DNA from 4 places in the Tannerella forsythia 92A2 genome. Region 3 is predicted to be linked to each of the others. Evidence: riboswitches for the same ligand, from Rfam matches in the RefSeq annotation. Region 3 holds a riboswitch; each other region holds the start of a gene.
The links. Region 3 has a riboswitch for cobalamin ahead of nrdD (anaerobic ribonucleoside-triphosphate reductase). Riboswitches for the same ligand answer to the same signal wherever they lie in the genome.
Positions count from the first base shown of each region.

Region 1 (8,168 bases), 1.3 Mb from region 3:
TTGAGGTATTGCCATAACGGAGTGCTCATCGTATGTTGTGAGAGGTAATCGTTTTTCAGGTTTTCCAACACCGTTTTCGATACATCTTCTTTCAACCGGAAATACGGTTCGAAACGCGCCCTGATGCTGTCTTTTTCAGCCTTGATTTCCTGATCGCTCTTGTAGATTGGAAAGTCGTTCGGTGCTGTCAGCAGGTCATACCTCCACGGCTTACCTTCATGGAACTGATAAGGGAATTTCCCTTCACGCGGAAAAAAATAAGCGATAATCGCAGCCGTAACGGCGAAAAAAAGGAACGATTGTATAAATGCTTTCTTTGACTTCATACGTATCTTCTGCTCAAACGAATCATGAGTTTTCAGGGCGAAATGTACGCAAAAAATCAATCTCAGCAAAAAAAAGAAAGCGGCGGAAGATGTCGAGATTCTTTCTCTGCAATTTTTTCATATCTTTGTACGCCGATCTTTCTTATCGACATGAACAAATTTATTCATCTTAATTTAATAATAACATAGCGTATGAAAAACTGGAAAAAAACACTTTGGACAAGTTTGTTGTATGTGGGAGGAGGAATGCTTCTTTCCGCACAGCAACCGGCTTTAAAGTTCAATGCAGACAAAAAATTCAAGATCGTTCAATTTTCCGATGTGCATTATATCGAGGGCGATCCGCGCTCGGCCGGTTCATTGGAAAATATCGTTGAGACGCTTGATGCCGAGAATCCGGACTTCGTCATCATCACCGGCGACGTGATTTATGGCAAGCCGGCCGAAACTTGTATGCGGGCTGTGTTGAAGCCTGTCTCCGAACGAAAGATTCCTTTTGCCGTAACGTATGGCAATCATGATGACGAGTTTGACATGACCCGTGAAGAACTGTTTACGGTGATTCAAAGCATACCTTACAACTTGACAGCTACGACCGAAGGTATCCATGGCGTGACGAACTTTATCTTGCCGATTCTCTCGGCTACGACCGGAAAAACGGCCGAACTGCTGTATTGCTTCGACTCGAATGCCTATTCGAAACTCGAAGACGTGAAGGGATACGATTATATCAGAGCGGATCAAATTGCTTGGTATCGCGCACAAAGCGAGTCTTTTACACGTGCCAACGGAGGTATTCCCATCCCCTCGTTGGCTTTCTTCCATATCCCGTTTCCCGAGTTTAATCAGGCCTCTTCGGACGAGCATGCACACTTCTGCGGAACACGTATGGAAGCCGCTTCATCTCCGAAACTCAATTCGGGCATGTTTGTGGCGATGAAAGAGATGAAAGATATCGAAGGGGTGTTTGTCGGACATGATCATGACAATGATTACGCCGTTCAGTGGCATGGCATTCTGCTGGCTTTCGGACGCTATAGCGGTGGAAATACGGTTTACAACAACCTCAAACCGAATGGAGCCCGCATCATTGAACTGACGGAAGGGGTCAAAGGTTTTCGTACGTATATCCGTCTGCGGGGTGGAACTATTATTAACGACCTGAAATATCCCGAATATTTTACGGACCAGAAGAATTAGCACAAACACTCCAATATGCCACATGTCGGGATAACCGGCTATCCAACCGCCACGTTTCGTTTTTCCGTTTGGGAAGAGCGAAACGTGGCGTTTGTTGTTTTAGCTTTCTTTCTCCATCTTTTTTTCAGGCTCGGGTCCATCCCTCGCATTTTATACCCTAAAACCCATTCGTTTGATAAGAAAGACGGCTTCTTCGTCCAATAGCGGCCTGAAAACTTGTAGAACCACCTGTCTCGTGCTTATCTTTGCATCCACAGACATAATATTTCATAATAAAGTCTTTTTAGTGGTATATAAATGGTTTATGCGAGGAATCCGAGACGTGAGTCTGGGATTTTTTCTTTTTAAGGCTTTACCATAGCCGAATGCATGCCGCCGGAATATTGGATCCGGTTTTGTCCTGCCTCGTCCGAATAAATCACATAATATTCGATATCCCGAAGTGTTTCGGCCATGCGGAGAGCTGCTTCTACGCCCATCGCCATAAACGCCGTGGCATATGCATCTGCCGTCATGCAGTCAGGCGCAATGATCGATGCACTCAGGATCGTTTGCTCCGAAGGATAGCCGGTGCGGGGATCAATCGTATGGGCGTATTTCTTGCCTCCTTTGATATAAAAATTACGGTAATTGCCTGACGTAGCCATCCCTCTCTTACCGCAAAGCGCTACCACCTGGCCGATGTCATTTTTAATCCCTGTCGTATCGTCTTCAGGCTTACTGATACCGATACGCCAGCATTCTCCTTTGGGATTCAATCCTTTGGAGGTAACTTCGCCACCGATATCGACCATATAATTTTCTACTCCCTCACGTTCAAGCAGTGCAGCAATCACGTCGCAGGCATACCCTTTGGCAAGGGCGGAGAAATTAAGCTGGATACGCGGGTCTTCCTTGATCACACGCCGGCTTTCGAGACGTATTTTTCGGTAGCCGACAAACGTTAACAAGCTATCGATAACGGGTTGCGATACACTGTCTTTTTGTTCAAATCCAAAGCCCCACAGATTGATCAACGGAGCAGCTGTTGCATCGAAAGCTCCATCGGAGTGCACAGATACTTCCATGGCCTTGTTAAAAACGGTTATGAACCGATCGTCAATCTCCACCTCTTCGTTTCGATTTACTTTGGCCAATATCGAGTGGGGATTAAAAGGGTTCAGAGAGAGATTAAAGGCCTGAAACTCCGCGTCGATTTTTTCGGTCAACAACACGGACGATTCGTATTTAATCTGATAGAGCGTATGAAAAACCGTTCCGCTCTCTTCGTAATATTGAGGTGGAGAAGAGCGGCACGATATAACCGACAGGATGGTCAAAAAAAAGAGAGCAGATCGAAAAAAAACGCATTGTTTGTTTGTTTTCTCTGAAGGAAATTTCATCATCGGATTCATTGTATTTTCTGCATTAATTTTCGCGCAAAGATACGTTACAATTTTCATTTTCTTCAACAATAAAATTTCAAGGATTCTACAAGGCCATCCGCTGTAAACTTTACAAACTATAAAATTATTGAAAATCATCTGCTTGTAAAAATTTTAACGATTTTATATTATCGGATGATTTGTTTATTTTCAAACAATTACATAGGATTTGCTAAAAAAGCATCACGCCACAAAATACAGACAAGGTTTTACGCAATCAGGATTGATTGGAATAAAGTAATGTAGATTAACAATAACAGTGCCGTTTAAAGCCGTAAAAAAAGAATTTATAGCGGAAATATCGAAATAAATGCTTAATTTTGCAGCTGTTTTGGTGATACGTCGGTCATTCTGCCGTTCGCATAAAAGGGAATCCGGTCGGAGTCCGGAACAGTGCCCGCTACTGTGGAACCCGTGAAGAGGAAAAGCAAACTTACACCACTGTCGTCATTGACGGGAAGGTCGCTTTTCGGGGTGTAGTCAGGAAACCTGCCAAGCATAAAAGACGAACATGTTCTCGGGGGCAAGAACAGCGTGATTGGAATCGAATGATTTTTTAGTTTCGACCATAGGGTGAGAAGCCTGCAAGTAGCCATGCTGCTTTGCAGGTATGTTTAGGTTATTGTTTATCAGTTTTATGATGAAGTTGATCCTGTCGTTTGCATTATGTTTATGTCTGTTCGGTACGGAAGCGGTGGCGCAGAATAAGTATGTGTTGTCCGGAGCCGTCACCGATGCGACAGGACATCCCGTATCGATGGCAACCGTTGCGATTGAACATACATCGCTGGGGGCATTTACCGACGACAAGGGACATTATACCTTGGAGTTGTCGGCCGGGAAGCATATCGTTGCCGTATCTTCGGTCGGATATAAAACCGAGAGAAAGGAACTGAACATCCGAAAAAACACGAAGCAGGATTTTATGCTCGAAGAAAACACGGTTGTTTTAAAAGCTGTCGAGGTTTACGGCAAGACGCAGTCCCAACAGGTCAGAGAGGGAGCATATGCCGCCAATGCCCTTGATATGAGGCCGCTTACCAATACGATCCACAGTCTGAATACGATCGTCAACCGCACCATGGGCGTCAAAGTGCGTGAAGAAGGTGGGGTAGGTTCCGATTTCGAACTGTCGGTCAATGGCCTTTCGGGCAATTCCGTGCGTTACTTTATCGACGGAGTGCCGATGAGCGCGAAAGGGCGCGGCATATCGCTGGCCAACTTGCCGGTCAATATCATCGACCGGGTAGAGATCTACAAGGGAGTAGTGCCTTCGCATTTGGGAGGCGATGCCTTGGGAGGCGCCATTAACGTCATCACCCGAAAGGAACGGAAGAACTACCTTGACGTGTCGTACGGCATCGGGTCGTTTCATACACATAAAGCCGATATGTTCGGGCAGTATGTGATGCCGAAGAGCGGCATCGTGATCCGTCCCGTAGCCGGAATTAATTATTCAAAGAACGATTATCTGATGAAAGGCGTCGAGCTGTGGGACGAGGCCGAGCGACGGTTCCGACCGTTCGACCGCAAGCGTTTCCATGACGATTATTTCTCGGTACTGACACAGCTTGAAGCCGGTGTTACGCATCGCCGGTGGGCTGATGAATTTTTCCTTTCGGGATCGTTCTCGTCCGTACACAAGCAGCTGCAGACCGGTTCGATTCAAAGCATCGTGTACGGTAAGGCCGAGCGCGAATCCGAAGCATGGAACATCTCGGCGCGGTATATGAAGAATGATTTTCTGCTGCCCGGCCTCAAAGCCAACCTTTCCCTGTCGCATACGTGGGACCATGCGCTGACGACCGACACGGCATTCCGCAAATACAACTGGGACGGCGCTTACATCGAATCGTCGCGCAACGAGATTACGGGGCGCGACCGTACACGCCGGCATAACAAACGGCCGCTGACGACCGTGCGCACCGGGTTCGATTACCGCATTGACGCGCGTCACGGTCTTAACCTAAACTATTTGATGAACCGCACGGGCAATGAACGATACGACGAGATCGATACCGACTTTGATCCGTCGAACGATATCTTTACGAAGCATATTCTGGGGCTTTCGTATAATCAGCGTCTCGTGAACGATCGTTGGCAGAACTCGTTATTTGTGAAGAATTATACGAATTATTTGAATGTCACCCAGCAGGATTTGCCGTGGATTACCGGCTCGCGCGAGAAGCAGGGCGCTTCGACGAAAAACTATACCGGCTACGGACTGGCTATGCGCTATGGTTTCGGCGAAGGGCTGTCGCTCAAGGCTTCGTACGAACACAGCATGCGTCTGCCGCTGGCACGCGAGTTGCTCGGCAACGGTACGACCGTCTATGCCAACCTGCAGCTGAAGCCCGAAAGCAGCGACAATTACAACCTCGGACTGTTCGGTACGCTGAACCCCGCGCCCGGTCATCAGCTGTTTTACGAAGTGAACGGCTTTTTCCGCGATGTGAAAGACTATATCCGCGCCGTGATCTCCGAGGCCGAAGGGCTGAGCCAGTACGGCAATGTGGCCAGCGTAGCCATTAAAGGCATTGAGGGCGAAATAAGATATACGTACGACGATTGGTTGCAGGTGATTGCCAACGGCAGTTATGAAGACGCCCGCAGCATGACGCGCTATTACCCCGACGGCAAGGAGATGATTACATACAAAAACCGTGTGCCGAATCGGCCGTGGCTGTTCGGTAACGTGGAGGTGAACGTGAAGAAGCGCGATTTTCTGCTGAAAAAGAGTATTCTGCGTGCAGGTTATAACTTCGAGTATGTGCATTGGTTTTTCCTGACGTGGGAAGGATACGGCAGCCTTGCGAGCAAGTCGCGTATTCCTTCGCAATATCAGCACAACGTATCGCTTTCGCTATCGTTCGATAACGACAAATACAATGTGTCTGTTACCTGTAACAACCTGTTCGATCGTTTGGCTTACGATAATTTTAAGCTGCAGAAGCCCGGCCGGTCGTTCTTTTGCAAATTCAGAATATTTATTAACTAATTATATTAACAAGGACAATGAAAACTATTCGATTTTATGTATGGATGCTGCTGGCCGCATTGGCCGGCGTAGCTTTTACGGCGTGTGAGGATGACAAACCCGATCCGAAGATCATCGATCCGCTGTTTGATTCGCATTTCGATGTTTGGGTATCGATCGGCAAGAATGCCGGTATGGGGTCTGCCGGAACTTTATTGGTGCAAAACACGAAATCGCTCGACACAAAGGAGCAGATTCATTTTGTGAATACCGGAGCCGACGTAACGGCTAAACTGTATCAGGAAGCCATTATCAAAGGAGCTTATTACTATCAGGTGCCGAAAGGGGAAAACCGTTTTGGAAAGTACCGGATTACGGGAAAGGACGTGCAAACTATTGCAGAGTTTCCGTTTCAGAAGAATACGTTGAAAGGCCGCAAATATACGCATGCGTGGATCGATGACCATACGCTGGTGTTGATGGCTGCTAACGGAAAGGCCGATAAAGTGATCTGGATCAAGGTGAATACGGACCAGATGAAGATCATTGCCGAAGGCGAACTGAAGTTGCCGAAATTGCCGGGCAAAGCCGGTAAACCGGGTAAATTCAGCACATCGGGTATTGCCGGCTTCAGAAAGAGCGACGGGAAAATCCTGTATTCGTATCTGGATAATAACGATAAGGTACGTTTTTACATGGCTTTTATTAACCCGGCCGATATGTCGGTAGAGAAGACCGTGATGGAAGACCGTGCCGAGTTTATGGCCGGAACGGCTTATGGCGAACTTTTGCAGAGCAAGAGTTTCTTTACGCCCGAAGGCGACTACTACTTGGCCTGCAACAGCGTACTGAAAGGGGCAACGAGCAACACCCAACAATATGGAGCATTGTTACGTATTAAGAAAGGTGAGACCGACTTCGACAAGAGCTACAAAGGGTATAATTATCCGAAAGGCAAAATCGTAACGGTCGATTATCTGGGTAATGAAAAAGCGTTGCTCTACATTCAGGATCCGGAACATACGAAAGCGAAAGGCTGGGGAGAAGACTATAACTGCTACTACGCCGTCCTCGACTTGAAGACCGACAAAGTGGAAGAGATCAAGCACGATGGCAAAGTGCTGCCTTACAGCAGCGGTACGTTCTCGCAGCGTTCCATTGTGCTGGGCGACAAGGCGTATATCGGGGTGAATCCCGAAAATGAGCTGCCTTGTGTTTATATCTACGATATCAAAACGGGAGAGGTAACGAAAGGCCTGACAATTGCCAAAGGCTACCTGTTCGGTCGTATCGTGGCATTGAAAGATAAATAAAAACGGTATTGAAATGAAGAAGGTAAGGGCATTTTTCTTTTCCGTTCACCGGATATTCGGGACGATCGTCTGCGTATTCTTTTTTATGTGGTTCGTGTCGGGGCTGGTACTGATTTATCACCCGTTCCCGAATGTGACCGGGCAACAGTTGCGCGAACGGATGGAGTCGTTGCCTTCTTCATTGCCTGATGTGGAGGCCGTGCTGGCGCGTCTGCCGGAGCCGGTCTCAAACATTGAGGCTGTCGGTGTGCGTCAGTTTCAGGGGCAGACGCTCTTGACCATCGAGACGGCAGACAGCGCCTATGTGCGTTGCGCCGATACGTTGCAGACGGTCATGCCCGTTACGCGCGAGACGATCGATGCCGTAGTACGGAGGTGGGTCGATGCCGATCCTGTGCGTGTCGATACGTTGCATAAACGTGACATCTGGATCATGTATTCGCGCTACCTGAGCGAGATGCCGATCTGCAAATTTTATTACGACGATGCCGAAAAGCATGAGCTGTATATCGCTTCCCGCACGGGAGAAGTGTTGCAGTTCACCACCGCCCGTCAGCGGTTCTGGGCGTATATCGGAGCTATTCCGCATAAGTTCTACCTGCCTGTGCTTCGCCAACATACCGACGCATGGGTCTGGTCGCTCACCATCGGCGGGATTATTGCGCTGATTGCCGCCCTGTCGGGGTTGTATGCCGGCATATACATTTTATATAAGCGCTACAAGTCGCGCGGTAAATTCGGCAGTCCGTATAAGAAACACTGGTATAAGTGGCATCATATCAGCGGACTGATTTTCGGCGTCTTTCTCGTTACGTTTGCCTTCAGCGGCGCGATGGCTTTGCAGCGTATTCCGCAGTGGGTCATCAAGACGCATGGCGACTATCGCGTCAGCGACACGAAGTTTCGGGGGCGTCCGCTTCCGGTCGAA
Region 1 covers NC_016610.1:2,375,701-2,383,868, reverse strand. Annotated here, with positions in the region: gene BFO_RS09670 (HD family phosphohydrolase) at 1-326, opposite strand, end outside; gene BFO_RS09665 (metallophosphoesterase family protein) at 519-1,526, shown strand; gene BFO_RS09660 (FAD:protein FMN transferase) at 1,871-2,911, opposite strand; cobalamin riboswitch at 3,266-3,461, shown strand; gene BFO_RS09655 (TonB-dependent receptor) at 3,588-5,948, shown strand; gene BFO_RS09650 (hypothetical protein) at 5,966-7,240, shown strand; gene BFO_RS09645 (PepSY domain-containing protein) at 7,254-8,168, shown strand, end outside.
Region 1: linked by a shared signal. The riboswitch ahead of BFO_RS09655 (TonB-dependent receptor) and the one ahead of nrdD (anaerobic ribonucleoside-triphosphate reductase) in region 3 are both predicted to bind cobalamin.

Region 2 (8,168 bases), 1.1 Mb from region 3:
GACTTTATCCATCAGCCATATTTTATCAGCAATCTGCAAAGCCAGCTCCAAGTCATGGGTCGACATGAAAACGGTCTTGTCAATCGTTTGCGTCAAATTATGCAGCAACTGCATGATCTCAACCTTACTTGGAAAATCGAGGAAGGCCGTCGGTTCGTCGAGGAAGATTACAGGTGTTTCCTGTGCCAGCGCTTTTGCGATCATCACCTTTTGGCGTTCTCCGTCGCTCAGCGTATGCACCATGCGTTGGGCAAGTGCTCTGATATTCACCAACTCGATAGCTTCTTGTACCGCCTCCTTGTCTTTCTTCTTCAGCGTACCCCAAAAACCGGTGTACGGACTTCGTCCGAGGCCGATCAACTCCTCGGAGGTCATGTTGCGGATGTCGCACTTCTCTGTCAGTACGACACCAATCAACGTCGCTAACCTTTTGTCGTCATATTGCGAAAGCGGACGGCCGAGGATTTCAATTTCCCCATCAATCGGTGCCTGAAAAGCGGAGAGGGTCCGGAGCAGGGTCGATTTTCCGACGCCGTTCGTGCCCAAAAGACAGGTCAGTTCGCCACTGTTGATTTGGGCCTGAATATGGGAGGCCACGAGTTTCGTGCCGTGTTTATCGGGGTATCCGATACTCAAATCCCGAATGTTGATGGTCGTCTGTTTCATTCGCTCATTTCGTTTTTACGTTTGCTGAAAAGAACATACACGACGATCGGGGCACCGATAAGCGCCGTGATGGAGTTGACCGGCAATGCACCTTCAAAGCCGGGCATGCGTGCGATCAGGTTGCACAGCAGAGCCAGTGATGAACCGGTAAGTATGGCTGCGGGCATCAATACGCGATGATCGGAGGTACGCAGTAAACCTCGGCACAGATGGGGGACAGCGAGCCCGAGAAAAATCACAGGGCCGCAATAAGCTGTTACAATGGCTGTAAGGATTCCCGAACAGGAGATGACATACAACCGTGCCCGCTTGATATTCAAACCCAGATTCTTGGCATAGCCATCGCCGAGAAGCAACAGGTTGAGGGTTTTGATCAGCAGAAATGACAGTGGCAGCAATATGATCATAATGTAGATGAAGAGCGTCATCTGGTTGCCCGACACACGTGCGAAACTGCCCAGCCCCCAGATAACGTATGCGCGGATGTCTTCTTCTACACTGAAGTATTTGAATACGCCGATAATCGCATTCGCAACGTAACCGATCATCACTCCGATAATCAGCAAAGTCACACTTCCTTTGACTTTTTGCGAGACAAATACGATCAGCGTCATTACCGAGAGTGCGCCTGCCGTAGCTGCGATGGTCAAGGCAATCTCTCCGATGTATCCTAATTTGCTCAATGCTACGCCGCCGATACTGCCCGAAAGCAGGATCACCGAAGCTACCCCGAGGCTTGCCCCTGAACTGATACCCAGCACCGAAGGACCTGCCAACGGGTTGCGAAAGACGGTTTGCATCTGCAGGCCGCTTACGGATAGTCCTGCTCCCGCTACTAATGCCGTAATTGACTGAGGTACCCGTGACTTCCAGACAATATTTTGCCATACGACGGGTTCTTCCGCCGATCCGCAAACAATGTTCCAAACCGAACGTAGGGGGATGTGCACGGAACCCAGTACGAGGTTGAGGAAGAAAAAGAATACGATCGATACCGAGATGAAGATAAGTACGAGAACCGTGTATCGCTTCATTTCAGTAATTGGTAATATACCGGTTCGTAATCGGGCAGCAGATCGGGATGGAAGACCCTGATCAGGTCGGCCAGTATGACTTCCGGTTGCGAAGGGGCGCTTTCGTAAAACGGTTGTTTGCGTAAGTTGCAGTAAATAACCCCTTTGTTACGGAAGGCGTTGAAATCGGCGTATCGGTTGTCTTCTTTACGCAAAGCGTCGTAGGAAAATGCTCCGTCAAAACTGTTCACGATGCGCCAATATTGAGCACCTTCAGCCTGACTGTAGACGGCCTCGAAATCGAGTGTAAGTCCTCCGGAATGCGTGTCGTCTTTCAGAAAGTAATCAGCCCCGGCATCGCGAAATTGCTGTGCCAGAAAACTTTTTCCGCCTACAGCATACCAATTACCTCCCCGCATCTCGCCACTGAACACCATGGGACGCTTTTCAACATGGGCTGTCAGCGCCTTCAGTTCATTGTATTTTCGTTCAATTTCGTCGAAACATTGGTTCGCTTCTTCTTCACAACCGGTAAGCAATCCGATCAATCTGATCCATTCGGCCTGTCCGAGCGGGGTCAGCTCTTTGTAGCCCAGATGAGGAATCAGGGGTACGCCAGTTTCTTTCAAGGCTTCATATCCTCCGCGTTTAAACGGTGAGATCAGAATAATTTCCGGATCCATCCCGATGATGATCTCCGTGTCGAAATTCCCTTCGATTCCTATTTTGCGTGTTTGACCTGTTTTCAGCTGCTCGTTCATCTTCGAGTCGAAGAGATGGCGTGTGCTTGTGATACCCGTCACAAGGTACTGCCTGCCGAGCTTGATGAAATTCGATAGTTGCAACGAAGTCATACAAACAACTTTGCTTATAGGAATGGGTATGGGCTCGTAATTGTCCGGAATCGGTAGTCCCTTTTCCGCTTTCGGGACGAGAGCATAGTGGTATGAGGCGCCTTCTTCCTTTTGCGGGTCTTGAATATCCACAAGCCATATTTTACCGGAAGAGGTGATACGGAAGCCTTGTGCATAACGAGTGCGCATCTGTTCCGTTCGCTCTTTATCAGTAGCATCTCCCGTACTCTTCTCTGTCTGTCGTTTGCCTGTCTGCTGACATGATGCCCATAACATCAGCATGATACAGACAATCCATTTTTTTTTCATTTCTATTATTATCCATTGTTGCTCTTTCACCCGAAAGTGGTCCGTTCTGTATGCAAAAGGCAGGTCTTCTGACTTGTTCCGTAAAGCACGCCTTCTCGGATTTTGCACCAGTGGCGGAGGTTGTGCTCCATAAATAGAACTTACAGCTACGGGGATAGTTCCCGATTCTCACGGGATTCCCTTTTCATTTCACTTCGTGCATGACGAACCGAAAAACCTTTGCAGAAGCAAAGGTAGTGCAAACAAAAGCAATGACAAAAAAAATTGTCTTCTTTTGCAAAAATGCCTACCTTTGAACCTCCATTCGTTAAAAAGAAGGAAGATGAAACAATTGATAATAAGTATGCTGTTGGCAGCATGCACAATAGTAGGTGTCGGAGCGCAGGATATGGCCGAGCTGTTTGTGAAGATGCCGGATGAATATACGATCGGGTTGGAAGATGCGTGGCGGAAGGATCTGGTGAATCTGTACCGGGCAGGAAAAGAAGCCAAGCTGCAGAACATGATGCAGGGCGCATCGCAATTGATGAAACTTACCCCCGACTATCTGAAAATACAGACGAGCGGGCGAAGCACTGTTGAACTGAGACGCCTTCCATTAGTCAACCATACCTGGATTATTTGTATGGTTACCACCGTCTCGGCTCCCGTATCCGATAGTCGTATTCATTTCTTTACGACAGACTGGAAGCCGCTTCCTGACGATGGCTTGTATAGCCCTGTCTCGGTCGATGACTTTCTTCTGCCGGATGTTGATACGACCGATGTTGCTTTTCTTGATGTGATGGCGGCACTTGATATGGATTTATTTGTTTACCGGTTAAACGAAGATGCGCAGACGTTGACTGCCGAGTATACGACCTTGTACTATCTTGACACTGCTATGCGTGATAAAGCGAAGCAATTTTTCAAAACGGAACCGAAAGTATTTACGTGGGCAAAGGGACGCTTTGAGTAGGTGATTTTTTCCAGATTCGACGTGGATGATAAGGCTTCTCCCTTTGTGTTTCACAGTGTCTTACCGCGAATATTGCACTGGTCGATAAAAAGCCGCACTGGGGCAGAAATTGCACACAATGTCTGGTATGTATCCATCATTGTCCTGTCCGAGTCATCGAATATGGAAAGGCCACTCAAAAAAAAGAACGATATACGTTCCGTTGATTATAGAATTGTATACCTTTGCCCGAAGAAAACATTTAACATGAATTTAACATGAAAAAGAAGTATTTATCAGTAGCATTAATTTCATTGATGATGGCTTGTAATTCAAATCCGAAGATGGCTACCTTGACAGACGATGTCGGTATCCGTATCGAAAACCTGGACACAACCGCCAATCCGGGGACTGATTTTTATCAATATGCTTGTGGCGGGTGGATCAAAAATCATCCCCTCACGGGCGAATACTCGCGTTTCGGTTCGTTTGACAAACTGAGTGAAGACAACCGCGAGCAACTGAAAAGTCTGATCGAAGAAATTGCAGGAAAAGAACATGAGCACGGTACGGTGGCACAAAAGATCGGCGACTTGTACAATATTGCCATGGACAGTACCAAGCTCAATGCCGACGGAACATCGCCGTTGAAACCGTGGCTTGATAAGATTGCAACCCTCAACGATAAAGCCGAACTGTCGACCTTCCTGGCTGAGATGAAACTGTCGGGCATGTCGCCGTTTTTCAGCGTGTATGTCGATGCGGATGTGATGGATAGTAAAAAGAACATCTTTTCGACTTATCAGGGCGGACTCTCGCTCGGGCAACGCGATTATTACCTTGAAGAGGATGAAAGCACAATGAAAATCCGCAACGAATTCAAAAACCACGTAGTCAAGATGTTCGAATTGTTCGGGATTCCGGGCGAACAGGCACAACGACAAATGGAAGATGTGATGCGTATTGAAACACGTCTGGCCAAATCACATTTCGACAAGGTGAAAACACGCGATCCGTATGCGAATTATCATAAAATGACGGTTGATGAACTTCAGAAACTGGTTCCGAATATTGACTGGACAAAATTCCTCGCTGCGCTGAATGTTCAGATCAAGGAACTTTCCGTATCGCAGGAAGAGCCGATGGTCGAGGTGAATAAACTGATTGCCGAAGAACCATTGAATGCGATCCGATCGTATCTTTCATGGAAAGCGATCGATCATGCTGCGTCTTACTTGAGTGACGAGATTTATGCGCAGAACTTTGAGTTTTACGGGAAAGTACTTTCGGGCAAGACCGAGATGCAACCGCGTTGGAAACGTGCACAAGCCAGTGTCAATGACTGTCTGGGCGAAGCCGTAGGACAGTTATATGTAGCGAAATATTTCCCACCCGAAGCCAAAGAGCGCATGGTGAACCTCGTGCATAACTTGCAGAATGCTTACGCCGAACGGATTCGTAATCTCGACTGGATGGGCGATTCGACGAAAGCCAAAGCAATCGATAAACTGAATGCGTTCTATGTGAAGATCGGTTACCCCGACAAATGGAAAGATTATACGTCGCTTGAGATAAAAAAAGATTCTTACTTTGCGAATATCGAACGGGCTGTGCAGTTTGCTATGCGCGAGATGCTCGATAAGGCCGCGAAGCCCGTCGATCGGGACGAATGGTATATGACACCGCAGACCGTGAATGCTTACTATAATCCCACCACGAACGAGATTTGCTTTCCTGCGGGGATTCTTCAGTATCCGTTCTTCGATATGAATGCCGATGACGCTTTCAACTACGGGGCAATAGGGGTTGTGATCGGCCATGAGATGACTCACGGCTTCGATGATCAGGGACGTCAATTCGATAAGGACGGCAACCTCAAAGACTGGTGGACGGCATCGGATGCCGAGAAGTTCCAGGAGCGTGCCAAAGTCATGTCCGACTTCTTCGATAACATCGAGGTAGCCCCCGGCGTGCATGCAAATGGTAAATTTACATTGGGCGAAACACTGGCCGATTACGGCGGTTTGCAGATTTCGTACCAGGCCTTTAAAAATGCGATAGCCGGCAAAACACTGGAGAACAAGCTCGGCTTTACGCCCGACCAGCGTTTCTTCCTTGCGTATGCAGGCGTTTGGGCCGGGAATATTCGGGACGAAGAAATTCTTCGTCGCACGAAGACCGATCCTCATGCCTTGGGTAAATGGCGCGTAGACGGCGAACTGCCGCACATCGATGCATGGTATCAGGCATTCGGTATCACGGAGAACAGTCCGATGTATATCGCCAAAGAAAAACGGGTAACGATCTGGTAGTACATAATGAAACAAATCGTGATCTTATTTTCAAGTATCGTCTGTCTGTCAGGTGCTTTGCGCCTGACGGCACAGACGTATAACACGCAGGAAGTAGCAAAGCTGAAAGCGTTCTTAATCCAAAATTCGGCGGAAAAAGGGAAAAAGAATTATGAACAATTGGGCGTTGCTTCGCTTGATGTAGTAGATTGGAAGAACGTCTCCGGACTGAAATGGAATGCGAACGGGCATGTGGAAACCATAGACTGGAAGGGGAAGAAACTGGGAGGCAATTTGGATGTCAGTGGCTTTACCGATCTATTGGTCATGCATTGTGAGAAGAATCTGTTGCAATCGTTGAATGTTACCGGCAATACGAAGATGACTTATCTCGATTGTTTCGATAACGAATTCAAGTCGATCGATATCTCTACCAATATCCATCTAACACATTTTTGTTGTCGTTATAATCAGTTGACGAAGCTGGACGTGACGCATAACCCGAAGCTTACGTTTCTCTGTTCGAGCGGGAATCGGTTCGAACAAATAGACCTGTCGAACAATACGGAACTTGTAGAATTTTATGCGGCCAACGGCAAACTGAAGAGCATTGATCTCTCTCATAATCGGAAACTGAAAGATGTGGCTTTGCGTACGAATCAACTCACATCACTCGACGTCTCGAATTTGACAAAATTAGAACGACTGACTTGTTATCAAAACAGATTGACAACTCTAAATGTATCTGGTTGTAAATCGTTAAGATTGATTCGCGCCTACGAAAACAACCTGACGTCTCTTGATGTGTCCGGGTGTACGGCATTGAAAACGTTAGCTTTTTATTCCAACAATGTCCCGGAGTTAGATGTGTCGGGATGCCCGAACATTGAATTTGTATCATTGATGAATAATGGGATGCATACGTTAAAGTTACCGCCTAATCCGTCGAATGAGCTGGAAATCATGTGTGAAAGAAACCGCTTTACTTTTTCCACGTTACCCCAGCTGTCGTATTTGCGTTCTTATGCGCCGCAAGCCAAAGTGACGTTGTCAGCTCCATCCGACAAAATCGATCTGAGGAGCGAGTATAAGATGAACGGTACGGCATCCGTTTTTGTTTGGACGGATAAAGGGACTCCCGTGATTCCTGATGCTCATCGAGAAGGACTTTTCTCGTTTGCCGAATCGTATGTGGGCAAAACGTTGACTTGTACCGTGACAAATCTTGCATATCCCCAATTGACGATGACGTATGAGGTGTCGTTGACGGAGCCGGTAGCTAATATTGTGGTCGAGTCGGAGGTGTCGTTTCGCACACAAAGAGAGCAGCTTTGCTTGACGGTAACTCGTCCTGTGACAGTGCATATCTACACAATAATCGGCGCATTGCTTCGAAAACAAAACCTGAACGAAGGCGAGACTTGCTTCACGTTGCCGCAGGGAATGTATATCGTGTCGTTGAGCAACGGTACGGTACGAAAAATAGTGATACCATAAAACAAACAAATTTTTCAAGTATGAATAAAATAGATACTGTAATAGGTCTGTGCCTGATCTCGATGAGTATGCAGGCGCAGGCCATAAAGTGGTTCAATCCGCAACAGAGTGAAATACCTTGCATTCAGCAACGCGGCTGGGCTGATGAGATGAAGAATAGCTATGCACGCCTTCCCGATCGTGCCCGCGCCGAGGTACGTGAGCCGGTTTGGAAATTATCGCGCAACGCTGCCGGGTTGGCGATCTATTTTTATACGAATGCTCCCGAAATACGCGTTCGATATACGGTGAGTGGTGGACTGAACATGCCGCATATGCCGTCGACCGGTGTCTCAGGAGTGGATTTGTACTCCGTCGACAAACAGGGACACTGGATGGATAACGGAGTTAAATACCTTTTCGGAGATACGATCGTTTATACGTATACCGACCTGAGTTCGAAGATGGAACGTGAATATCGACTGTATCTGCCGCTTTATAATTCGGTGACGTGGATGGAAATCGGAGTCCCCGAAGGATCGATCTTTAAGGTCGAACCGGTGCGAAGGGAAAAGCCGATCGTTGTTTACGGTACCTCAATTGCACAAGGCGCATGCGCCTC
Region 2 covers NC_016610.1:13,469-21,636, reverse strand. Annotated here, with positions in the region: gene BFO_RS00080 (ABC transporter ATP-binding protein) at 1-666, opposite strand, end outside; gene BFO_RS00075 (iron ABC transporter permease) at 663-1,700, opposite strand; gene BFO_RS00070 (ABC transporter substrate-binding protein) at 1,697-2,842, opposite strand; cobalamin riboswitch at 2,884-3,078, opposite strand; gene BFO_RS00065 (DUF3256 family protein) at 3,165-3,800, shown strand; gene BFO_RS00060 (M13 family metallopeptidase) at 4,058-6,091, shown strand; gene BFO_RS00055 (leucine rich repeat protein) at 6,098-7,567, shown strand; gene BFO_RS00050 (SGNH/GDSL hydrolase family protein) at 7,588-8,168, shown strand, end outside.
Region 2: linked by a shared signal. The riboswitch ahead of BFO_RS00070 (ABC transporter substrate-binding protein) and the one ahead of nrdD (anaerobic ribonucleoside-triphosphate reductase) in region 3 are both predicted to bind cobalamin.

Region 3 (8,168 bases):
AGGCAGGTTTCAATGAAGGGATATAATCGTGCCAGAAAGCATAGTCTGCGGGTTTGTCAATCGTCAGATTGGCCCCCGGCACATAATCCATCGCGAAACATACGGCAAATGCCTGGTTGTTCATCGGCATTGCTTCGGCTGCGGCATGCAGTTCGTTCGTTTCCGACTTCGCCTCTGCCCCGGTCACATATTCCGTTTGGGTCAACGGCAGCAAATCGCCGCATTCGGTGGCATCGACAAAATAGGGGGCGGACAGCGCCATGGAGTGTCCCGTCTCCTTACAATACACTTCGACGGCACGTATTGAATCGCCTTTCATCTCGGCATAGCGAGCCTTATATCTTAATAGGAGTTTAAGCTTGCCGGTGCTCAGATAAGGCAAGAGCATCTCTGTCAATACGGCCTCTGAGACAATCGGTTCATGACAGAGGCGGGATACGAGTCCGTCGCCCGGGTTGAGGAATTCACAAGCTCTCGCTTCGTCGGTCAACGGATAATTACGCCGGTAATATTCACGGACCTTATTTCGGAAAGTACGATACGAAGCCGGTGCGCCGTGCGTCTCGATCCACGGATGTTCATCGGGAGGAACGCCTTGCTGCGATACCTGCCCTCCGATCCAGTCGGTCTCTTCCGTCATAACCACATTCAGACCGTTGCGACATGCGGCCAACGCCGTGGCACACCCTCCGAATCCGCCGCCGATAATGACGACATCCGACCTCAACTCATTTGCTTCTTCGTTAGCCGGAAAACAAGTTTTATTACTGAAATTCATCACTCCCGCATTCGATAAAGACCATAAGCTACTGCCTCCGGCCAATGCGGCATAAGTCAAAAATTGTCTGCGTTTCATGAAATCGTTTCGATTATCTTTTCCAATATTTTTCAATTTCTTCCAGTGTTTTTCCGGTCGTTTCCGGAACCAGTTTCCATATAATTAAAATGTAAGGTACACACATGATGGCGAAGAGGAAGAATGTCCCCGCCGGTGTCAGATTCTGTAACATCCAAGGTGTCAACTGCCCGATCAGATACGTACCGATCCACAAAGCAAATCCTGCGATCGACATAGCCAGTCCGCGCACTTTCGTCGGATACATCTCGGAGAGCAAAACCCACACGACGGCACAAATCGAAACGGCACAGCAGAAAATATACAGCAGGAAGAACGTCAGCAGGAAGAGGCTCGAAACACCGAGCGCTTCACCGTACATAAAATACAGCCCGATAAGCAAGAGCGAACCGATCATTCCCGATACACCATAATAAACGAGCTTCTTGCGTCCTACCCGGTCGATGATCACTAAAGCCAGCACGGTCGTCAACATATTAACCAGACCGACCAGCACCTGATAGAACAACGAATCACCGCCGGACAATCCGGCATTCTCAAAGATGGTCGGGCCGTAATACAGCACGGCATTGACCCCCATAAACTGTCCCAGAATCGCAATGCCGACACCGATCATGACCGCTCTGAAGATCCCCGGCGTAAACAGCACCGACCATTCGGACTTCCCTTCGGAAGCGACGGATTGTTTCGTTTCGTAGACCTGCATCCGCGCCTCTTCTTCCGAAACGTATACTTTCCGGAAGATGCGATTCGCGCATTCATCATTTCCTTTCAGAATGAGCCAGCGAGGACTCTCGGGAATTAAGAAAATGATCAGAAGGAAAAGTGCGGCGGGAAAGGTTTCCATCCCCAACATCCCACGCCATACTTCGTCGATGAAGACTTTATCAAAGAATGTCGCGGATGAGGCAGCCTGCAAGTGACTTTCCGCATATCCGAGAAGTTGGAAGTTAACTAAATAAGCAGCCAAAAAACCGACCGTGATGGCCAGCTGATAGAGCGAAACGAGCCTCCCGCGGTATTCGGCAACGGCCAGCTCGGAAATATACAACGGCGAAATAATCGACACCACACCAATACCAATTCCCCCGATCATCCGGTAGATCACCAATGGATTGAAGTCGATACACACGGCACAGCCGATGGCCGAGACCGTAAACAGTACGGCGGCGAGCAACATCGTCTTTTTCCGGCCGATCGCATCACCCAATACACCCGCGAATGCGACGCCCGTAATCGAGCCGATCAGTGCGCAGCCTACATACCAACCTTGTTGAATGGCATCGAGTCCAAATTGGAAGCTTACCTGCGAAACGGTGCCGGAGATCACGGCTGTGTCGTATCCAAACAGAAATCCGCCGAGCGCCGCCACCACCGACAAAAAGATCAAATACCCGAAATGAACGTTCGATCTCATGGTTTATCCGATTTCAAAATATTCCTTGTAACGGTTATACAGGTGGCCGGCTTGCAGATAGGCCGACTGCGGACTCATGAAATGAGAGAATTCAAACGTGATGGCTTTGTCGTATCCGGCACGCGCTGCCGCTTCGAGCTTCATCCGCAACTTATCGAATTTGATCGGTAAGAAACGGATCGGCATGTCACGGTCGAACGATTCGGCGTTCGTCCAGCACTTCATTCCGTATTTGTCGGCCATCTTTTTATTGACCTCAAAAAATGCGTCCAGCTCGTCGTAATCGATATGCCCGTCCTGAAAAGCACATGCGTCTACCACATCGCAGATGCCGGAGAAAATCTCGCTCCACTCTTTTTCGTGCTCCTGTACTGAAACGGCGTCCGCCTTGGTCAGGTTGCCGCCACTGGCCATTACGGCCTTCTTTCCGTCGATCCACGGCGAAATAAAAGTCGGCAGCCCACCGGAAACATCCTTACACTGCTTACCCATGGCATGAAACGCGTCGATTGCCCCTTTCGTCTGACGACTGATTTCGCCGCTGATATACCAGCCGCCGAAACTTTTATATTTTCCGTAGTTCTGCCAGACCTCGTCAATCACATATTTATTGTCTTCGATTTCCCAGCTCAGGTCGCCCGTATCCCAGTACCGCCCGGAGTCATACAATCCGAAATAATACTTCATGCCGTACTTGTCCGCGAGGCGCAGAAACATGTCCACCAGATCGACCGAAGGCATATAACAACCTTTGCCCAACAAGTATTTTGACGGATAAGTAATAAATTTACGATAACCGGAACGTATTTGAATAACCGTATCGATTCCTATCTCCTTCATGTGGCGGAAATCTCTGTCCCATTCTTTTTCTCCCCAGTTTTGGTGCGGGATGTCATGCGAAATTTCGTCCAAAAAAGTACCGGTAATTTTCAATCCCTGTGCTTTCGGAACAATCAGACGGCTCTCAAGCGTCAACGTCTGTTCTTCATGATGTTCATGGGATGATTCACTTTGCGACTGTTTCGTACATCCCGACAAAGCCGGAACAGTCATCGCCGAAACACCCGCTACTGCGGCCTGTTTTAAAAATTCTCTGCGATTATTTACCTTCATTGTTTTTCATTTTTACCGCAAATATAAATATCTTTTTATTAACTCCGGCCGAAATAATAAACAGGATTCCTGTTTTTAGGACGAAAAATAAACTACTTTATTAAGAATGATCTTCATTCTTTTGAACGTACATGACACAATGGAATTAAAGTAGCAAAATAGTTGAGAGTAGCCATTTACAATTTATATTATGTCAGGTTTTCAGCCCTTATAAACCCCGCAGAGGCGGTGAATTGTTGATTCGTTGACATGTTGATTTGTTGGCTGCCGCTAATGAACAATTACGAATGCAAATGAACGCGAATGAAATTTTTATTGAGTTAAAAAAATATGGTACGCACCGTAGAGACGCAATTCATTGCGTCTCTATAACATGTACCCTGCATGACAATTAACCATTAATAAATAGGGGGCGAGATCATTCAGCCCAATGCGAAGTGTTGTGGAAAAAGCAAGCCCCTCGATAGAGGGCTGTAAGCCTGAATTATATTTATGGTAAGCGGTTAAGAGAAGTGTCTTGGTGAGCTCTACAGTGACGGATATGCCATAGGAATCATTTCTCCGTCGTCGGTAATTCGATAAAGTTTTTGATTGGTCGTAGGTGAAGAAAGAGGCCCCAAGCGCTCAATGTATGGGCCTAACTTAATGTATTGAAAGTGGTGAACGGGAAAGTCGGACGGCAGTGCGGGTCGTCCCGAATACCATCCGACTTTGATTGTTGCTGTTTGTTTCACAAATGCGGCCAGCCGTACTACTTCGTACGGATCTGCATCCCCTCCCATAAAGCACAGGCAGGTCACTGCGTTTCCGTAGCAGCCGAGCAGCCCGGCCAATACTTCTTCCGTCAGCGGTTCACCCCGATCTTCCTGAAGCCACAGACTATGGCAACCCGGACAGCCGTTCGGGCAGTTGGAAAGATTCAGGGCGAGCGTCGTCTCATCGGGTATTTCACGAAAAACGATATCGTAGCTGACGTATTTCAACATGACATCTCATGGACAACCGCCTTCTTTTCCGTCGACGGTTTCGCCACATGGGCCTTTTCGTAATATCGCTTCGCCGCTTCTTTCTGCCGTGCAAGTGAGAAGTTGCTCACACGTTTCATATAACCGATGACACGTGTCAGATAATCCACCTGCCGGCTATGACATACCGGGCAAGCCTTAAGATAACGCTTGTCGATATGGCCGCATTCTTTGCATAGCGTGTTCGGAATGTTAAACGTGAAATAATTACATCCTTCGGCTGCGGCAACACGCAGGAGCTGGCGATATTGCGTTTGTGAGAGATGTTCGTCCAGATTGGCATGGAGTGCCGAGCCACCGGTCAGGTGCTCGATATATTTACGTCCGTGCAGACGAAATTTATCGATCAGGTTCAGCGACTCGTCTTCGACAATATAGAAATAGCTGTTATAACAGTCGCGCGGAACGATGAAGCCGTCTTCTTTGTCCCACTTAGCATGCTTGACACCTACATTCTCGGCTGGGATCATCTCGCAGTTGAACATCACTTCGTTCGTACGGTACTTCTTATTGTAACGTTCGATAAGCCCGAGTACTTCCTGCACAAAAGCCGTGTATTGCGGATTGTCGCTGATCTCGATGCCAAGGTATTCGGCCGCTTCGACGAGTCCGTTCACGCCGATGGTCAGGTATTGCCGGTTCATATTGATGTAGCCGGCATCGAAGAGAGGCAGCATACCTTTGGAGTGTAACATCTTGAGGTTCTCGTTGTAGCCAAGCTGCACCTTGTGTACCAGGTCGACGATGTCTTCGAGGTACATCATGTAAGGGATGCTTCGTTGGCGAGCATACTGGATACAACGGTTGAGGTTTATGGTCAACACGCTTTTGGAGCCGGTCGAAACGCCTCCCGCTCCGAGCGTATAGCTGAACCCGTTGTCCTGTATCTCGTTACGCAGCCGGCAGCAGCTCGAAAGCGAATCGGCATTGTCGCTGATATACGTAAAGAACGAATGTCCTTCGGCATACATCTCAGCCGTGAAATCACCGTATTCCTTGTCTTTTACATCGCCGTCTTCGGTAAGTAACGCCATCGTTTCAACCGGGAAGGTCAACACGGTCTTGGTACGTTCTTTATTGAACCATTTCATGAAGCGTTTCTGTAACCAGCTGAGCGATTCCCAATGCGGTCGACTTCCATCGGGAAAGACGAACTCACCGAAGAGGCTCTCGAAATAGTAACGGTCGTAGTAAGCCACGTTCCAGAAGACCGCCTGAAAGTTACGCGCTCCTGTCGGTTGATTGATCGAATAGACAACCTGTTCGAAGCAATCGGTGATCACTTTGTCGATGCTACGCCGTTTGAGCGACAAATCGGCATCGCGGTCGGGGTGCAGGTAATAATCTTCGCCATATTCCTTTTGGATGAAATAGTTCATATACATCAGGAACTCGGGTGTGGCACACGCTCCGGAGAGCATGCTTGAAACGATGAAAACCATATTCACGAAGCCTCCGCAGAACGATTTCAGGTTGCTTGGCGCCGTTGAATTTCCGTCGATCGATTTTGTACCGCCGATCAGCCACGGGTACATCGTGATGCTCGCGCAGTAGTTGGCAAGACTCGTTTCGTCGTTCTTGTAGATGAAATGACGGTTGAGCAACGAGAGGTATTTATCGGACAGTTCTTTGCCGTACATCTCCTTGAGGCGGTCGGTCAGCAGGCGGCGATTCAGACGGATGAAGTTCTGTTTGGGCAGTTCCCCGATCAGCGTGGCGATGTTCTTGTGCTCTACATTGGCGTTGGCGTCGAACTTGCTTCCCGTGGCGGCGTTCTTCGCATCGCAGTAGTTCATCAGGAAAGCCAACTTGTCACGCACTTCGCGGTCTTCAAGATGCTTCTGTCGATAAAGGATATACGATTTGGCTACTTTGTAGTAGCGTTCACACATAAGCGCCGTTTCGACCTGATTTTGAATCTCTTCAACCGACATGCCGTCTTTGATCTGTACATGTCCGAGGATGGATGTCAAGTCTTCATCCGACGGGAAACAGCCGACCGAGAGGAAGGCCTTGGTCACAGCATTCTTGATCTTGTCGATAGAAAAAAGTTCTTTTTTTCCATCACGTTTCGTGATAAATGTATCCATCTGTTCCTGTATTATGATAGTGTATGCAAAATCTGCTCTTCTTTGTATATTCTTCCACCCGAGAACTTACAAATTCTTATTTCGTGTATCACGGCAGGTCTTCTGACTTGTTCCGGACGTCGCGCCTTCCCGCTCCGTCGCTGACGGGAGCAGTGGCCATAGATAGCGCCGTCCACATATGGCGGAACTTACAGCTACGGGGATAGTTCCGGACTTGCACCGGATTCCCATTTTCATTCCTTGTTGCGTCGGGCAACGCGGAAACCGTTTACGTGTACAAAGGTAGGAAATTGCCAATAGCTTCTTTACGAAAAATGCCGGAAAAGTTTTCAACAAATCTGCGATCAATGTATTGATGCAGTCTTTAACGATTTTAAGATTTTCCTCGCGCCTCGCAGGCGGGCGCAAGGAAATTTTGGGAAGAGGTGTTATGCTCCGTTCAGCTTCGAGCGGATTCGTGTAGCCACTTCTGCTAACTGCTCGGATGTCGGTTCGAGCTTCTCCTTCCCGAAGTGCATGTCGGATTCCTTCTGCATAGGCACCAGATGAATGTGTGCATGCGGCACTTCCAGCCCGATGACCGTCATTCCGATGCGTTTGCAGGGGATCGCCTGTTTCTGTGCACATGCAATCTTTTTGGCAAAGGCCATCATCCGTCCCAGCCGGTCATCGTCGATATCAAAAATATAATCGATTTCTTCTTTGGGAATGACGAGTGTATGCCCTTCGACCAAAGGATGGATATCAAGAAAAGCAAAAAATTCACGGTTCTCCGCAATTTTATGACATGGGATTTCGCCGTTGACGATTTTACTGAAAATAGTAGCCATAGTCGATCTTTGATTAGATGGATATTTCCATGATTTCAAACTTCATTATGCCTGAAGGAACTTGGATTTCAGCGATATCGCCTACTCTTTTCCCCATCAGTCCCTGTGCGATCGGAGTGCTGACTGCGATTTTGTTCTCTTTCAAATTGGCTTCCGAGTCAGACACGAGCGTATAAGTCATGACCGCTTTATTTTGCAGATTCTTGATCTTCACCTTATTCATAATCTGCACAACATCCGTCTTGATCTGTGCTTCATCAATGAGTCGCGCGTTGGAGATCAGCCCTTTCAATTGTGCAATCTTCCCTTCCAGAATCCCTTGCGCTTCTTTCGCAGCATCGTATTCCGCATTCTCGGACAAGTCGCCTTTGTCGCGCGCTTCTGCGATCTGTGCCGATATCTCAGGACGTTTGACGCTTTCGAGATAATTGATTTCGGACAGAATCTTGTTGTAACCTTCTTCTGTCATATACGTAACACCCATTTGTATGTCCTCCCTCGTCGTTTAAGTCGTTTAATTTAAAAATAAAAAAAGAATCCCGGTCAAGAAAGAATGTTTCGACCGGAATCCAGTTGTTTACCACTTATTATATTCGGATGCAAAAATAGGAGATATTTTACATATATCCAAATTCCGAAATACTGCTTTATAACATCATACCCTATTTCTTTTCTTTACAGGAGGGCTTCGATGTCTTTCTCAAGAACATTCGGATCATCGACGCGTTTAACCAGAATGCCTCGCCGGTTGAGCAAAAAGACGGCCGGAAGTTGTTTGACATTATAGAGTGCAGCAGCCTGCGAGTAGACGGATTGGGGGTCGTGCACACATGTCCA
Region 3 covers NC_016610.1:1,115,163-1,123,330, forward strand. Annotated here, with positions in the region: gene BFO_RS04485 (FAD-dependent oxidoreductase) at 1-856, opposite strand, end outside; gene BFO_RS04490 (sugar porter family MFS transporter) at 870-2,273, opposite strand; gene BFO_RS04495 (DUF4434 domain-containing protein) at 2,277-3,386, opposite strand; gene nrdG (anaerobic ribonucleoside-triphosphate reductase activating protein) at 3,914-4,372, opposite strand; gene nrdD (anaerobic ribonucleoside-triphosphate reductase) at 4,366-6,501, opposite strand; cobalamin riboswitch at 6,577-6,782, opposite strand; gene BFO_RS04510 (HIT family protein) at 6,930-7,331, opposite strand; gene greA (transcription elongation factor GreA) at 7,345-7,815, opposite strand; gene BFO_RS04520 (TlpA disulfide reductase family protein) at 8,007-8,168, opposite strand, start outside.

Region 4 (8,168 bases), 460 kb from region 3:
CGGAATATAATCGTAGCGCATGGCGCTCTCGAACTCCGCCAAACGGTCGAGAATCAATTGCTGCGCTTCGCGCTGATCCTTAAAATACTTCTCGAATATCTGTATCAGCGTTTGCCCCTTGATGATGCTCCCAAAATCGGGTATATCGGGTTGAAGTATCGGCGCCAGCTCTCTCCAGAAACGTGTATAATGCGTTTCGGTGTCGAATATCACCCCATCCAGATCGAACAGAGCGGCTATCGGTTTCGTTTTGTCCATCTTGATCACGTTTTCGCGTAAAATCCGAGTACAAAGATATTATTTTTTATGGCTTTCCGGGCTTTTCCCCTATCTCTTTTCTACTCTGAAAAGACCGACGGTTACGAATCTATATTAGTGAAAAGTGAAAAACGAAAAACGAAGAGTGAAACGTGAAGCCCTGCGGGCATTGAGGTGTTGAATTGTTGAGGTGTTTGTTGGCTGATGGCTGAATGCTTATTAAAACAAGGTATGGGCATCGATACCCCAACCTTATGGGATGGGGCTGAAATAGATCGGACTTTCAGCCTTTGTGCCCCTTGCGGGCGTTGAGCTGTTAAGTTGCTGATTTTTGGCTGAATGCTGACAGTTGATAGCTGAATGCTTCAACAGCCCTGAAAGGGCGTATTAATTCAGCCCAATGCGTAGCGAAGCGTTGGGAAAAAGGCAATCTCCTCGGCGGAGGGCTGAAAGCCCGACATAATTATGAATGGCTAATGATTATTTTCAGGATAGTCAGGAATAGCCATCAAACGTGCGGTAAAATCCGAACGCTGACGGCTGACAACTGACGGCCAGATACAACCGTTGTGTTGCATCGTCCCGAAAATTCGTACGATCCGACGCAAACCCGGTAGAAAACAGCAGCACGTCGGTCGGATGCCAACCAATGGACACAGTATTCTCCAGTTGACCAGCTGACAGTTTAAATTGTTTACAATACTTTCTTTTGTGCTTAATGTGGAATCTGGGATAAAATATCCTGGCACAAGAAACTTATAATTTGAAGATGATAGGCGTCTTCGTCTTTATAAAACGAAGAAAAAATGGTACGACATACAACGGATTGTAAAACATGTTATATAACATGTAAAAAAACAACAAAAATACTTGCCGCTTTGCTTAAAGCATTATACTTTCGCCATCTCTAAAAGGGAGTAAATAAGCTTTTTTAAAGAAATAAAAATATATAAATGTCCGTATATATGCCTAAAATTAATTATATATTGCTGATATACAGAAATTTATTCCCTCCCCAATCCATACATCCAAATTATTGTTATTAAATAGTTTAATGGAGCTTTTAGGTACAAACACGGATATTTATTTAAAAATAATAATGAATATCCGTATATTTGCCCAGAAATAATTATCTTTGCAAAAAAAATAAGGCAATGACACTGATCGATTTTTTATCTCACTTTCCAGACGAAGAAAGCTGCAAGCAAAAGTTTAAGGCATATCGCGACCAAGTAGGAGTTGTTTGTTCCAAATGCGGAGGCACGGATCATTATTGGAAAAAAGACAAGGAGCAATATGAATGCAAACACTGCCAAACGCGCACCACGCTAAAAAGTGGAACGGTAATGCATAAATCGAAACTACCTTTTCGTTATTGGTTTATAGCCATGCATCTGCTCACGTCAACGAAAAAGACATTTTCGGCCAAAGAAATCCAACGTCAATTGGGACATAATCGTTATCATCCTATTTGGCATATGGTTCACAAACTTCGCGAGGCCATGGGTAAAAGAGATGATGAATATGTCCTTGCAGGTTGTATAGAATTGGATGAAGGTTATTTTTCCACAGAGATGAGTCAAGAGGAAAAAGATAAACCCTTGAAGCGTGGACGTGGCAGTCAAAAGAAAAGCAAAGTTTTAGTAATGGCAGAAAGTGAAATGGTTGAATTTCCGAAAACCGGTCAAAAACCACGAAGAGTCGGCTATTTGAAAATGAAAGTAATCGATGACTTGAAAAAAGAGACCATTAATGCAGCGGTTCAGCAGTTAGCTTCCGGAGCTAATCAAATCGACACGGATCATTCTACCTCTTATGTGGAATTGAAAGACTTTGTACCTAGACACAACTCTCAGGTGATTCCCAAAGAGAAGGTGGGGGAAGCCTTGCCTTGGGTTCATATCGCCATCAGCAATGCCAAGAGACAGTTGATAAATACGTTCCATGACATCAAGCCCGAATTCTTACAAAATTATCTCGATGAATTCTGTTATAAGTTTAATCGAAGATACTGGGGAGAAGCCCTCTTTGGAAGATTGCTCGTAGCTTGCGTAACCTATAAAAATGAGTTTAGGTATAAATACGGATAATCATAAAAATAATACATGTATAATTGGCATGACCAATGGACTTTGCCAATAAAATAAAACAGTATTTTTTCAAATAAAATTTAACCGGTATAAAATGAACAAATTAGGAATATAAAATAATAGGTAAAATGAAATCAGTTAAATTATTTGTAGCCTCAATATTCGCGGCTATTTTTGTAATGAGTTGCAATGATGAAATTGCAGAATTGTCAGAGTCCAACAGGATAGAGGATAAACGCGCGAACACTAATTATAGAGTTTCCATTGATGAGGCAAAAGAAACTCTTTCTCAATTTATGGAAATGATGAATGGGGTAGATTTACGGGTGTCCGGAGGTAATTCTTCTATATCGCACGATTATAGCATAAGAAATGTTGAAGTGATAAGTTCGAATAATCACCAGGTTTATACTCGTGCAGGTAATACATCCAAAGGCATCGACACGCTGATGTATATTGTAAATTTTGAAGATAATAAAGGCTTCGCACTTGTTGCTGCAGATAAACGTACGGATCCTATCTATGCGATTATCGATGAAGGAAACTTTTCGATGGACAGCATAGATAAAGTTGATAACCCCGGATTTATGCTATGTGTAGAACGCTCTCTAAAAAAGCTGCTTATGATATCAAAAACTATTCCGTTACAAATAACGGCAAGATGATAAGCACATCTACTCCCGGTTGGGGAGGGGGAAATCCCGGACGAAAAGTCTATCCTCTGCTTTCTGTAAAATGGGACCAAAGTTCACCGTACAATAATTGCAGTCCTTATGTGGACGGTATCCAGACTTCGAATGGTCGTGGCCATACGGGGTGTGTAATAACGGCAACCGCTCAAATCATCTCTTATTTCAGATGTGTGGGGCAGATTACATACAATACAAATCAAGGAAATGATTTAAACTCGAATCATGGCACGGCAACTTTGAATTGGGACCGGATCATTGCCGATAGTAAATCTATTGCAAATGATAAAAGATATGGCACATTGGATAAAGATTTACACCATGAATCATCGTATGAGGTTGCCCGATTAATGCGCTATCTGGGAGTTGCACTTAAAGCGGACTATTCTAATAAAGGAACGGGAGCAAAGAGTGAAAAAGCAATCGACTGGTTAAATGATTGGGGAGGACTTTCCGCATCCGGATTAAGCGATTATAATGGAGAAGAGGCCGTTAAAGCGCTTGACGCCAAAAAATTAGTATATGTGAGAGCCAATGCTACTAAATCACACACTTGGATTTTTTTTAATAAATATTCAGATGGTCATGCCTGGGTAATAGACGGGTATATAGAAAATATGACAAACGGCAATTTGGACCGACGTTTGGTACATTGCAATTTCGGGTGGGGCGGTCAGTGCGACGGTTATTATATCGACGGAATATTTGACACCGGAGAAGGCACTTTTACTTGGGAACTCGAGGATGAAAACGATCCGCGCAACCCTTATACGCGTCCGGATAAGGATAAAAAAACAAGAGATAAATTGTTTTTCAGATACAAAGTAAAAATGTCGGTTATAGGTAGATGAAACGGAATATGAAAAAATTATTTAGAAATATATTAAGTGCAGGCATTCTTATAGTGCTTTGCTGCAATTGTTCTGACTCGGGGGTAGTACAGGCCGTTTCCCACAATGCTCGTATAAAAGTACTGTATTGCGATAAATCCGGCCATCTATTGAATCTTGGCAAAGGTAAAAATACGATTGAATTGATTTCCGTAAAAAAAGATGGCAGTCATATCGATGATTATGTTCCCGAATCATTGGGCTATGGAGACGAGATGATGATAAACTTGAAAGTCAATACGTATTGGGGTACTTATGAATCGGAATTACACAAGTATACCGTGAAGTGGAAGTCGAATGTTTCCACGGACGCGGACAGTCTGAATGTAACTATCCAAGGGCCTTTTCTTATCCATTATAAAAAAGATGTTTTATATAACGGTAAAAAAATATCTTTATGGGATAATGCGGATTACGGATTAAAAATGGATTTCTACGATAGGTTCCGTGAGGTTAAAGATAATATTTATCGTTATAAAGGCGGTATGGATACCATAGCTCTTTTGGATCAACAAGTATTGACTCTGATCATTCCGATTGATACGATGTCGATCGTGAACTAAAAAAGGCATAATCAACCTTAAAAGGCAGTCAGGGAGAGTATCCTTGGCTGCCCTTTGCAGTAACAGCATCAACATACTCACACAAACACAATATTTTCTGTAAGCTATTGATTATATTGTGATTTAACAGACTTCTCCCTTCTTCTTTTCTACTCCGAAAAAGACATAGGTTGTGAATCTATATTAGTGGAAACGAAAAGTGAATCGTGAAAAGCGAAGCCTTTCGGGCGTTGATTTGTTGAATTGTTGGCTGAATGCTGACGGCTAAGATCAATTACGAATGACGATATCCGAACGCAAACGGCGCAAATAAATGCAGGACTAAATAATATTAAAGGAACTTCTCTCGGTAATAAAAGGCTCAAGAGTCCAGCCATTAAAAAGAACGATTCTTCAATCTGAGTCTTCCCTACAGACATATCCCCAAATATTCAGGTGCAACAACCATTGACCTCTGCAACAAGCCCTTCAAGAAGCCACATAAACATGGCATCAGAAACTTCCTTTATCAACATAAATCATAATAAATTATAAAGCCTATTGGGGTGATTTATTAAAGACGCACCCGGCGAAAACATGCCTAAAATCGAAGTGGATAAAAACGAAGTAACCGTTGCAGGAGATTATGCATCTACCACACTCTTCAAGATTAGCACCTCCGCCGGTATTTCTCGATTAAGACTACGCTTTGAAGACGTAGACACTGTGCTTTACAATAAATTGAAGCCTCCTTTCAATCTGTATGACGACTCAATGGAAGGCGATTGGTACGTTGTCGGGACAGCGGGTCATGAATTGGCCGTCGTGCTGCAAAAGAACGATACGGGGAAAGAGTGAACGCTTTGGATCAGTCTGGATCGGGTAGCTTATCTCCCGGCAATCGTGACAATTCATCAACAAGCACAATGAGAGCCGGTGTAGTCAAGAATAGCCATTAAACTTACGGTAAAATCCGAACGCTGAAAAACTGATGGCTGTGAAAGCTCCAACGCAAACCCGGTAGAAAACAGCGGCACATTGGCCGGAGGGCTGAAAACATCGGATGAAGCGCAGGCGATTTCAAGTCTTGCGAACCCTGTATAACAACACTCTGAACTTTCTTTCAGACAGAAGAACAATATGGAATCGATCTAAAAGAGAGGGTCGGATGTCGTTTTTTTTCATTTATTCTTGTTCGATCGGAAAATACTGATTTCCTTTGCCCCCGTCACAGGTGATTCATCATGCGCTCATGGATGATGGATTGAAAAGGGAATCCGGTGCGAGTCCGGAACTGTACCCTCAGCTGTAATTTCAGTAGAATGGTTCTGCATTCTTTTTGATCACTGTATGCCGCATCAATGGCAACGGGAAGATCGCAAAACCTTGAAAAAGTCAGAAGACCTGCCTGGGCGACTTTTTTTTATTCTTGGGGAATAGGGAATGAAAAAGACTGCAACATATTTGAATCGAATAGATGTATTATTATTTTTTAAAATTAATAATTAAACCAGTATGAAAAAATGTTTTTTTTGTGTAGGAAGAATGGTAGGAGTTTTTCTACTTTTATTGAATTCTTGTTCTGATAATGCCCTTTTAGAGGATGGCATCAATGCCTCCGAAAGAGAAAAAGCAGAAAGAGTAATGTTGAGAAATGCAAATGAAGATGAGACGGAAAAATATCTCGTGCAATTTGCAGAAGTGCTTTCAAAGGCTGTCTATGAAAGAGAAGATGTACGCGCATTTTTGAAAAAAGAGTCCCTAAAGCAATTTGACAAAAACTATGATGTCTTATACGAGCTTGTAAAAGAAGAAACCATCAACGGAAAATCCTTCCGAGATATCCTTGTTTCCTATTCTTCGGATAAGATAATCAGAGAAATTGAAACCAATGTATCTTTATTAAATATTTTGGTTCCCAAAATTGCTCTGTTTAAAGTAGAACCAGAGAATTTGAACACTGAAGACAATGAAATTCCAGTAGCAATATCTAGAGATTCCGAGACATCGCTTTATTTAAATGGTAAAAAAGAATTAAGCCTCCAAAAAGGGGAAGTGCCAAGCTTTCATGTATTTGTGGTAAATGAAAATAGTCGAGTTGTAGCTGTAAATGAAGAGAGTGAAATGCTTGCTTCAACCGGAAGCACAAAAGCAAAAAGGGTTAGAAGTATGAATACCGGAACAAATCGCAAGTCTATTATTTTCAAATCTCCAAACTTTGATGGAGGGAATAATTCGGAAGCAGTGGATACAAGATCGGCTTGGGTAGGAAGTGATATAGTTGGAGAGAAAGAGTTGGAAGCTTTTGAGTATTTTTATACTAATGATGGAAGTGTTAATCAAAAAGCACTTCAACGTGACTATATTTATTATGGAATAACACCTCAAAAAACATCAGGAAGTCTAAATCGATCTATATCAGAATACATTTCTTTTTTAGAAATAAATCCCAAAACCTACTTTAAAATATCAGATCAGCGAGATTCACCATCTCCTAATAAAGACCCCTATATTAAAGAAGATGAAATCGTTAATATGAAACGTGAACTTTCCGAGGCGGAATTAGTAGATAAAATGTGGACAAAAGGTGCATATGAATTTCGATTTGAAATAGTAACATCGACAAATCAACATCCTTATATCGTATATATACCGTTGAGACCAGATGAAATATGGGACTTTCATATTGACTATGAGTATATACACCATACTTTCTTTAGACATTCTAAACATATATATAAAATAGATCCTAATAAATTTACTGCCAAAAGAGTGAATTTGACACCCAATAGAATATCATTTGGCAAATGGCACCTTGCAGAAGAATCGATTTACCGATATGTAACAATTTTAGAAGAAGATGAAAGTATAGAAAATACATATGAAAATGAATATGAGACCACTCGTGTACAAATGGACAAATTTAAAGGAGACGTAAAAGTAGGTTTAGGTCTTGGAAAAATTAATATAAATGGGGGTGTAGAGACTGAAAAAACAGAAACAAACAGTATCAGAGAGAAGAAGAAAGTAATTGTTAGAAGAAAAGAGGCGTCTGATCACTTAGGAAGTGTTCGCATCTATTTTTATGATCCTATTATTGAAAATGTTCTTTGGAAAGGGGTATTTCATGAGGTTTATACATACAATACAGGTATCGTTACATTTGGCATTTCTGTACGATAAGATAAATCATATTCAATTATGAAATCACAAAAATCACAACTTCTTTTTACTTTATTCACAGTTATGATATACAGTATGGTATTATGTAGTTGTGAGAAAGAAAACGGATATGCAAAAAAGGAGAAGAAAGAAAACCAAGTGACTATGAAAGTCTTTTGTAATACTTCCGGTGTACCTGTAAGAATATATGGGTACAAGTCTGGTGGTCTAATCATTAAAGATCAATGGGAAGGTGAATTTGTTACAAAAGACTGGGAAGTACAGTTAGTTGCTTACTGTAATGATAAAACAGCATTGGTAACATTAGAAATTTATGTAAATGGAAAGTTAAAAAGCAGAGGAGAGGGAAATAGCTATGTGGCTATTGGCGCCAAATTAAAATAACCTTTTTCATTACTGACCGACAAAAGTTTAGAATAAAAATAAGGGGCTCCACCGAAGCATTGCCCCCAAAGCTGTAAATTTGTATTGCAACGCAAATTCTCAACTATGGGCAAAGATAATACAAAGAAATTA
Region 4 covers NC_016610.1:1,577,396-1,585,563, forward strand. Annotated here, with positions in the region: gene BFO_RS06400 (HAD family hydrolase) at 1-258, opposite strand, end outside; gene BFO_RS15600 (hypothetical protein) at 754-915, opposite strand; gene BFO_RS06405 (IS1595-like element ISTfo1 family transposase) at 1,413-2,348, shown strand; gene BFO_RS06410 (Spi family protease inhibitor) at 2,477-3,013, shown strand; gene BFO_RS14935 (C10 family peptidase) at 3,010-3,888, shown strand; gene BFO_RS06420 (hypothetical protein) at 3,897-4,490, shown strand; gene BFO_RS06425 (hypothetical protein) at 5,067-5,327, shown strand; cobalamin riboswitch at 5,685-5,895, shown strand; gene BFO_RS06430 (hypothetical protein) at 5,985-7,652, shown strand; gene BFO_RS06435 (hypothetical protein) at 7,671-8,036, shown strand; gene BFO_RS06440 (DUF4372 domain-containing protein) at 8,142-8,168, shown strand, end outside.
Region 4: linked by a shared signal. The riboswitch ahead of BFO_RS06430 (hypothetical protein) and the one ahead of nrdD (anaerobic ribonucleoside-triphosphate reductase) in region 3 are both predicted to bind cobalamin.